DNA from 2 places in the Ensifer sp. YR511 genome. Region 2 is predicted to be linked to the other one. Evidence: predicted binding sites of a transcription regulator. Region 2 holds the regulator's gene; the other holds the start of a gene.
The links. The regulator LexA, encoded in region 2, represses DNA repair genes until DNA is damaged. The targets are predictions, from matches to a motif close to TGTTCNNNNTGTGTTCNG.

Region 1 (4,413 bases), on a different contig from region 2:
ACGCGGAGAACTACGAAGAAGTCCGCTACGAGGGTTATGGCCCGGGCGGCGTTGCCGTCATCGTCGAAGCCTTGACCGACAACCGCAACCGCACCGCCTCGAACGTGCGCTCGACCTTCACCAAGGCCGGCGGCGCGCTCGGCGAAACCGGCTCGGTTTCCTTCTCCTTCGATCGCGTCGGCGAGATCACCTACAAGCTCTCCGTCGGTGACGCCGACAAGGTGATGGATGCGGCGATCGAAGCGGGTGCCGACGACGTCACCACCGACGAGGACGGCCACACGATCATCTGCGGTTTCGAAGCGATCGGCGAAGTGTCCAAGGCGCTCGAAGACACGCTCGGCGAAGCCGAAACGGTCAAGGCGATCTGGAAGGCACAGAACACCGTTCCGGTCGATGAAGAAAAGGCGCAGTCGCTGATGAAGCTCATCGACATCCTTGAAGACGACGACGACGTCCAGAACGTCTATTCGAACTTCGAAGTCTCGGACGAGATCCTGGCGAAGCTGTCGGCCTGATTGGGACGACCGTCGCTCGCAGAATTTTCACCCGCGTCCGAAAGGCCGCGGGTTTTTCTTTGGATGGCTCGATGACCTATGAATTCGCGATCTTCGATTTCGACGGCACGCTTGCCGATACGGCGGCGAGTTTCATGACGGCGTGCAACGCGGCTGCACGGCGCTACGGCTTCCGCGAACTCTCGGTCGAGGAGTTCCAGTCGTTGCGCACCATGGGCAGCCGCGAGATCATCGCGCATCTCGGCGTGCCCGTTTGGAAACTGCCGCAGATCGCCACCTTCATGCGCCGTGCTATGGCGACTGAAGCGGCAAGCGTCCGGCTGTTTCCGGGCGCCGCTGAGCTTCTCTGGAAATTGAAGGCGGCGGGCATCGGCATTGCGATCGTGAGTTCGAACGCGGAGCAGGGTATTCGCGCCGCACTCGGCGAAGCGGCAGCGACGATTGATCTCTTCGAATGCGGTGCCGCGCTTTTCGGCAAGGCACAGCACTTCAAGCGTGCGATCCGGCACTCCGGCCTCGATGCGGCTCGCATCCTGGCGATCGGCGACGAGGCGCGCGATATCGATGCGGCGCGAAAGGCGGGCGTGGCGGCCGGTGCGGTTGCCTGGGGCTATGCCGACCCGGTCTTCCTGCAAGGGCTCGGGCCGGATCGGTTCTTTGCCAATCTGGAAGAGATCGCACCCGCTTTCGGGGCGATCTGATCGGCCGGCTTTACGCCGCCTTGGCGAGATCGCGCTGGGCGTCGGCGAAGAGGCGAAGCGAATTCAGCCGCGCCTGCATGTCGAAGATCGGCATGGAGATGATCAGTTCGTCGGCCTTTGTCTGCTCGAGGAACGCCCCGATCTTGCGCCGGATCGTCTCTGGCCCTCCGACCACCGCATACATCATCGAATGGTCGACGAAGATCTTCTCGTCATAGCTCCAAAGCCCATCCATCGACTGGACCGGCGGCGGAAACTGCCCGCGCGCGTTGCGGCGCAGGGCCACGAAGGATTGCTGCATGGAGGTGAAGAGGTAGTTCGCCTCCTCGTCCGTATCGGCGGCAACCCCCATGACGCCGACCATCACCTGCGGCTTGGCAAGGGTCTCGGAGGGGGTAAAGCGCTCGCGGTAGATCTCCAGCGCCGAGAGCAGCATGTCCGGCGCGAAATGCGAGGCGAAGGCGAAGGGCAGGCCGAGCATGCCGGCGAGATGGGCGCTGAAATGGCTTGAGCCGAGCAGCCAGATCGGCACATTGGTGTCGGCGCCGGGCACGGCGATGATCTTCTGGTCCTCGGCGACGGGGCCGAGCAGTGCCTGCAGTTCGACGACGTCGTTCGGGAAGTTGTTGCCGCTCGCCTCCATGTTGCGTCGGAGGGCCTGGGCGGTGCGCATGTCGGTTCCGGGCGCACGGCCGAGGCCGAGGTCGATGCGGCCGGGGTAGAGGGCGGCGAGCGTTCCGAACTGTTCGGCGATGACAAGCGGCGAGTGGTTCGGCAGCATGATGCCGCCGGAGCCGACACGGATCGTCTTCGTCGCTGCCGCCACGTGCGAGATCACGATCGAGGTCGCCGCACTGGCGATGCCCTTCATGCCGTGATGTTCGGCCAGCCAGAAGCGGGTGTAGCCGTTCTCCTCGGCCGCCTGGGCCAGACGGCGCGAATTCTCCAGCGATTGGGCGACGCTGCCGCCTTCAGTGATCGGGGAAAGATCGAGGACGGAGAAAGTCGCCATGGTAAAGGCCTTTATTGAGAGAAATTGATGCAAGGCTATGTAAGCTCAATTTTCCTCAATCCAAGGGCGGTGCCGAAGAAAACCTGAGGCCGCGCCTCAACTGTGCGTATGTTTTTGTTTTGTTCACTTTTTGCTGGCAGCGTCCGGACTGACATCATAGGGTGAAATTCATGCAGACCACGATTCGCATCATCGGCATCGATCCGGGGCTCCGTCGTACCGGCTGGGGCATCATCGAGACGCTCGGCAATTCGTTGCGTTTCGTCGCCTCGGGCACGGTGACGTCGGATGGCGACATGGACCTCGCCTCCAGACTTTGCCAGCTGCATGACGGCCTTGCCGAGGTGGTGCACAGCTATCAGCCACACGAGGCGGCGGTGGAGCAGACCTTCGTCAACAAGGACGCGACAGCGACGCTGAAACTCGGCCAGGCGCGCGGCATCGCCATGCTGGTACCGGCACGCGCAGGCCTCAGGGTCGCCGAATATGCGCCGAACGCGGTCAAGAAGGCGGTGATCGGTGTCGGCCATGGCGAGAAGCAGCAGATCCACATGATGCTGAAGGTTCTGATGCCGAAGGCCGAGTTCAAGGGCAACGATGCGGCGGACGCACTGGCGATCGCTATCTGCCATGCCCACAACCGGCAATCGGTGACGAGCCGGCTTGCCGCATTGATGGCGTAGTTGCGCCCGACACGATAATTTCCGATGGTCCGATGACCATCCAGAACCCACCGCGAGAGACGCCACATGATCGGCAAATTGAAGGGTACCATCGACGAGATCGCCGAGGATCACGTCGTGCTCGATGTGCATGGCGTCGGCTACGTTGCCTTTTGTTCGGCGCGCACGCTGTCCAGGCTCGGATCGGCGGGCGAGGCGGCGGTGCTCTTCATCGAGACGTATGTGCGCGAAGACCAGTTGAAGCTGTTCGGCTTCCTGACGGCGCTGGAGCGGGAATGGTTCCGGCTGTTGCAGAGCGTGCAGGGGGTCGGCTCGAAAGTGGCGCTGGCCGTGCTTTCCACCCTGACGCCGGGGGAATTGGCCAATGCGATCGCGCTGCAGGACAAGACCTCCGTCTCCCGTGCGCCCGGTGTCGGGCCCAAGGTGGCGGTGCGCATCGTCACGGAACTGAAGAACAAGGCGCCGTCCTTCGCCGGCGAGATGTCGGCCTCGATCGGCCTCAAGCAGGAGCTTGGCGAAGGCGTCGCCTCCGCGCCGGTTTCCGATGCGGTTTCGGCGCTCACCAATCTCGGCTACTCGCGCGACCAGGCGGCCAATGCCGTTGCGGCGGCCTTGAAGAACGGCGGCGAAGGCGGCGACAGCGCCAAGCTCATTCGCCTTGGCCTGAAAGAACTGGCGCGATGAACGCTTGCCTTGGCTGGGCACAGAAGGCAGAACGCATCGTGCCCGGCATGATGACGGGTTGCAGCGCTCAGCTGCCCGACCGAATGGAACGAACGCATGACTGACGCCGCACGCCTGATAACGCCGGAAAAGCGCGGTGAAGACCTCGATGCGACCATGCGCCCGCAGACGCTGGATGACTTCACCGGCCAGGCGGAAGCGCGCGCCAACCTGAAGATCTTCATCGAGGCGGCAAAAAATCGCGGCGAGGCGCTGGACCACGTGCTCTTCGTCGGCCCTCCCGGGCTCGGCAAGACGACGCTGGCGCAGATCATGGCCAAGGAGCTCGGCGTCAATTTCCGCTCGACCTCCGGCCCTGTGATCGCCAAGGCCGGCGATCTCGCGGCCCTGCTCACCAATCTCGAAGAGCGCGACGTGCTCTTCATCGACGAAATCCACCGGCTCAATCCGGCCGTCGAGGAAATCCTCTATCCTGCGATGGAGGACTTCCAGCTCGACCTCATCATCGGCGAAGGCCCGGCGGCGCGGTCGGTGAAGATCGACCTGTCGAAGTTCACGCTGGTGGCGGCAACCACCCGCCTCGGGCTTCTGACGACGCCGCTTCGCGACCGTTTCGGCATTCCGGTGCGGCTCAATTTCTACACGGTCGAAGAGCTGGAATCGATCGTCCGGCGTGGCGCCCGGCTGATGGGCCTCGGCATGACCGACGACGGCGCCCGCGAGATCGCCCGCCGCGCCCGCGGTACGCCGCGCATCGCCGGCCGGCTGTTGCGCCGGGTGCGCGACTTCGCCGAAGTGGCGCGTGCCGAAGCCGT
Region 2 (4,413 bases):
CTGGTGGGCGCGCTGGCGCGGGAAGGCCAACTCCTCGAACGGCTCCTGAGGCGGACGCCGATTTAACGATCTTGTTGTCGAGGGCAGGGCGGTCGGCAGTTTTCGGTTCCTCGCGGCCGTCCCGTAGCAATTCCGAATCTCTCAACAAGGGCCGTGGCCGCGCAGGCGAATGACCGGTTCCTCGCGGTCTTCCCCTCTGTTGGGGTGCCCTCGAAAACTTTTCGGCAACCCATCAAACGCATAATGCGGTCTCGAATCAGGATGGGGACCGATGGCCAAAGCCACTACGAAACGTCGACGCCGCAGTTCGGGCCGAAGCACCAGCAAACAGGGCGGCATGGCGCCGTGGTATCTGGCCGCAGCGCTCACCCTTGGCGGCGTCATGGCCCACGACCATCGCGCCGAGTTGCGGCACTGGCCGGTGGTTTCCGATGTCATGGCCTTTGCATCGCGATCGGAAACGAAGCCGAAGCCTCAGCGCGCGGTTCCTGAAGCGCAGGAGCGCGTTGCGCAGCAGGCGGATAGGCACAAACCAAATCCGAAGCCCAACCCGGCGACGAAGGTTGTCCTGGCCGCCCCGGTGCCGTCGGTGAATGTCGGCGTCACGCCGCCAACCCCTCTCGTGCGGCCGAATGAAGAGGTGAAGACGGCATCCATCCGTACCGATCAGTTCTATTTTTGCGGCATTCGCAACGACAACTGCGTGATCGATGGCGCGACCTTCGTCTTCCATGGCGAGACGATCCGCGTCGCCGATGTCGATGCACCGCGAATCCGCCAGGCAAGCTGCGACAAGGAGCGTTCGCGCGGCTTCTACGCCAAGCAGCGCCTGCGCGAATTGCTGAATGCAGGCGACTTCAGGCTGATCTCGGCGGGAGGGCGATCAGATGCCAAGGCCGGCGAGAAACTGCGCCTGGTCACCCGCGGTGACCAATCTCTTGGACGTGTACTCGTTTCCGAGGGGCTCGTGCGGCCGTGGGAAGGGCGCCCGACGCCCTGGTGCTGAGATCAGCTGGGAGACGCTCGGCGGACATCGTCGATCGTTCTGTGGAAAGTATCCGTCCTGCAATTCGACGGCGCGTTTTTCAGAAAATGCCTCTTGCGGTTTTTCTGCAATCATTCTAAATCCGCGCCAACGCTTGGTTATCCGAGCTGTGAGGCCTCGTGGCGGAGTGGTGACGCAGAGGACTGCAAATCCTTGTACCCCGGTTCAATTCCGGGCGAGGCCTCCAAAAATCTCACCTCGTTAAATTTGGTTTGGCGTTCTGCCTTAGGGCAGCGCGGTAAAATTCGCGACACGTCCGCGCAAGCCACGTCTCCTATGCCTCCGTCGGATCTTATCGCTTCGGTGAATTCGGTAGAGGGGGAACGATGACTCCGCTGAGATCAACCGCATCGGTAGCGTCCGTCAACATTAAGAACGGAGGCAATGGCATCAATGAAAAAGAGACTGATCCTGACGGCGTTGGCGTGTTTTGCGGCGACCGCTATGGAGGCGCGCGCGGACGACCTGGTTTTCCAGCTGAAGAACAACACCGGCGCGGTACTGACGAATTTCTATACGTCGCCGGTCGGCGTCAATGAATGGGAAGACGATGTTTTCGGTCGGCAGGTCCTGAACCCCGGCGAGAGCATGGAGATCACCATTGCCGACGGGCGGGACGTCTGCAAATACGACATGCGATTCGAATTCGAGGAAGGCTCGGCCCTCGATACGACCGAGGACACGCAGGATCTCTGCGAACTCGGCGAATACACGATCCACGAATAAGCGATCTGGATTTCAGGTCGCCTTAAATGGAAAGAGCCTCGCCACTTTCAGTGGCGAGGCTCTTTTGATTCGGCGTTCTGCCTGGAATTCAATGGTAGCGGCGGATCAGCCCGACGAGCTTGCCCTGGATTTTCACGCGATCCGGTCCGAAAATGCGCGTCTCGTAGGCGGGGTTGGCCGCTTCGAGCGCAATCGACGCGCCCTTGCGACGGAAGCGCTTCAGCGTCGCTTCCTCGTCGTCCACGAGCGCCACGATGATGTCGCCGGGATTGGCCGAGTTGCCGTTGCGGATGATCACCGTGTCGCCATCGAAGATGCCGGCCTCGATCATCGAATCGCCCTTTACTTCGAGGGCGTAATGCTCGCCGCTGCCGATCATGTCGAGCGGAACGGTAATGTCATGGGTGTTGTTCTGGATCGCCGAGATCGGCACGCCGGCAGCGATGCGGCCCATCACCGGGACGGAAACAGACGTGCTTTCGGCGACCGTCGCCGGCTTCGGCGTGGCAGGAGCGGCGGCCGGCGGCTTTCCGAGGCTGCCCTCGATCACGCTCGGCGAGAAGCCTCTGCGCGGCTGTTGCTGGCCGGCGGCGTAGGCTTCCGGAAGCTTGATGACTTCGAGCGCGCGCGCCCGGTTCGGCAACCGGCGAATGAACCCGCGCTCTTCGAGCGCCGTGATCAAACGGTGAATGCCGGACTTCGACGCCAGGTCGAGCGCATCCTTCATTTCATCGAAAGACGGCGGTACGCCCGACTCCTTCATGCGTTCGTGGATGAACAGAAGCAATTCCTGTTGCTTGCGGGTCAGCATGGCACGTCGCTCCAGAGGCGTGAAACAAATCAAGAACAGACACTATCTGTTCCATATGTGTTCCGCAAGTGCCTAAAATTCCGTGAATTCAGGCAATTGGCTGCTTCTGTGGGGGGCGATTGGTCACTTTTGCGGGAGCGGGGCGGTTTTCGGCGACGGTTGCGTCCCAAAACAGCGCCGGGCAGGCCGGTCGCGCGCGTGATTCGAACGAATCGCGGCTCTCTTCGCGGAGAGACTTAAGTCGCTTGCGAGGCCGAGCAGGCGTCTTCGAACTCCTTCACCGTCTCGGCGCTGTTGTCTTCCGGAAGCACTGCGTCGGCCGCATCGGTCGCAACGGGCGTATCGCCGTCATAAACGAAGGACTGGATGTAGAACGCGAGCGCGCCCTTCCAAACATTGCGTCCATCGATCTGATGGCACGGTACGGCCCGTTCGAAATCGGTCTGGAGTTCATCCACCGTCGCGGCACTGAGCTTGACGTCAGGCATATTGGGCGATGCGACTATCGAAGCGAGAAGCAGGGCGGCAAGCACGGTGATCGTCCACTTGATGAAGGGGTGGGACTACGGGTTGGTAAACGATGTGAACCGCGCTTTCGTTCCGAAGTCCAGCAAGCATGGCGATCACTCTGCCATGTTCAACAGCTCTTTGCCCGCAGGCTGTGGCTGATTTGCGCCAGCCGCTCCATCTCAACCTCGTCTCGGCCGTTCTTCATGGACCGGCGCGGAGAATGCATCGGAGCTGCCAGCTTTCGCATCGGGCCTGGGGCGCGCAAAAATCCCTGCGGGGAAGGGCCTTCGCCGTCTCGACAGGCCTCTAAAAAAAGATAACTTTGCGTGGAAAGTGGGGTGGTTGCATGCATAGATTGTCGTTGGTGGTGCTCGGCCTGTTGCTCACGGCTGGAGCGGCGTCTGCCGAAGAAGGGCGTTCGAATATCTGGAAACGGATCAACGCCTGGACGGTGGGATCCGATCCTTCCCTGGGAGGCTCGTGTTACGCGGCGACGAGCTATGACGCCGGCGCTATCCTTCGTATCGGCTTTTATCCGCGGGGATCGACGAACCTGGCGTTTCTTTCGATCGGCAATGCCGAATGGAAATCCATCGAGCCGCAGCGGGAATACGATGTTGCCTTGCAGCTCGACCGTGGTCGTCAGTGGCCGGCCGTTGCGTTCGGTGTTGATCTGACCGGCGCCAAGGCCCTTGTCGTCAACTTTTCCAACACCGACTTCTTTACCGAATTCGTTCGCAAGAACACCTTGGCGCTGGCCTTCGAGGGGCGCGTCGTCGCGAGCCTAAGCCTGCGTGATTCGATGAAGGCGGTAAGCGAGATGTTCAAGTGCCAGGAGGCGGTGAGCGCCTTGATCCCGAATGGCGGTCAGGGAGCGGCGAACGATCCCTTTGCGGGCGCCGGTGGCAATGCGCCGAACAACGATCCCTTTGCCGGCGGCGGCCAGACCAAGTCATCGAAAGATCCTTTCGCCATGTGATGGGCAGTCCGCTTGCCGCGGAGAGGTGAATATTCCTAAAATATTGCCTGGGATCGGCTAGGCACCCTCGACAGCGATGCGGGGACCTATCAAAATGCGGGCAAACGGGGGTTTTGCATGCGTAGATTGCTGGTCGGATTGGTAAGCTGTCTGATCGCCGCGGGATCGGCCGCGGCTGAGGAGTCCGAAATCATCAAGTGGAAGGATGTCGACGGCTGGACCGTTGCTTCCGACACCTCGATGGAGGGCTCCTGCTTCATCTCGTCGGTATTCGACGGCGGGGTCACCTTGCGCCTTGGGTTCTATCCCAAGGGCTCCGAGTCGCCGCTCTATATGAGCTTC

Region 1: a site for LexA is predicted at 2,341-2,358, ahead of ruvC (crossover junction endodeoxyribonuclease RuvC). Genes of this name have one in related genera too.

The regions. Positions count from the first base shown of each region.
Region 1 covers NZ_FNGR01000021.1:61,344-65,756, forward strand. The annotation lists gene BLU15_RS27145 (YebC/PmpR family DNA-binding transcriptional regulator) at 1-518, shown strand, start outside; gene BLU15_RS27150 (HAD hydrolase-like protein) at 590-1,219, shown strand; gene BLU15_RS27155 (LLM class flavin-dependent oxidoreductase) at 1,230-2,231, opposite strand; gene ruvC (crossover junction endodeoxyribonuclease RuvC) at 2,402-2,914, shown strand; gene ruvA (Holliday junction branch migration protein RuvA) at 2,981-3,598, shown strand; gene ruvB (Holliday junction branch migration DNA helicase RuvB) at 3,695-4,413, shown strand, end outside.
Region 2 covers NZ_FNGR01000005.1:53,731-58,143, reverse strand. The annotation lists gene BLU15_RS11715 (hypothetical protein) at 1-49, shown strand, start outside; gene BLU15_RS11710 (thermonuclease family protein) at 272-1,006, shown strand; tRNA gene BLU15_RS11705 (tRNA-Cys) at 1,159-1,232, shown strand; gene BLU15_RS11700 (hypothetical protein) at 1,430-1,771, shown strand; gene lexA (transcriptional repressor LexA) at 1,860-2,582, opposite strand; gene BLU15_RS11690 (hypothetical protein) at 2,819-3,115, opposite strand; gene BLU15_RS11685 (hypothetical protein) at 3,439-4,071, shown strand; gene BLU15_RS11680 (hypothetical protein) at 4,198-4,413, shown strand, end outside.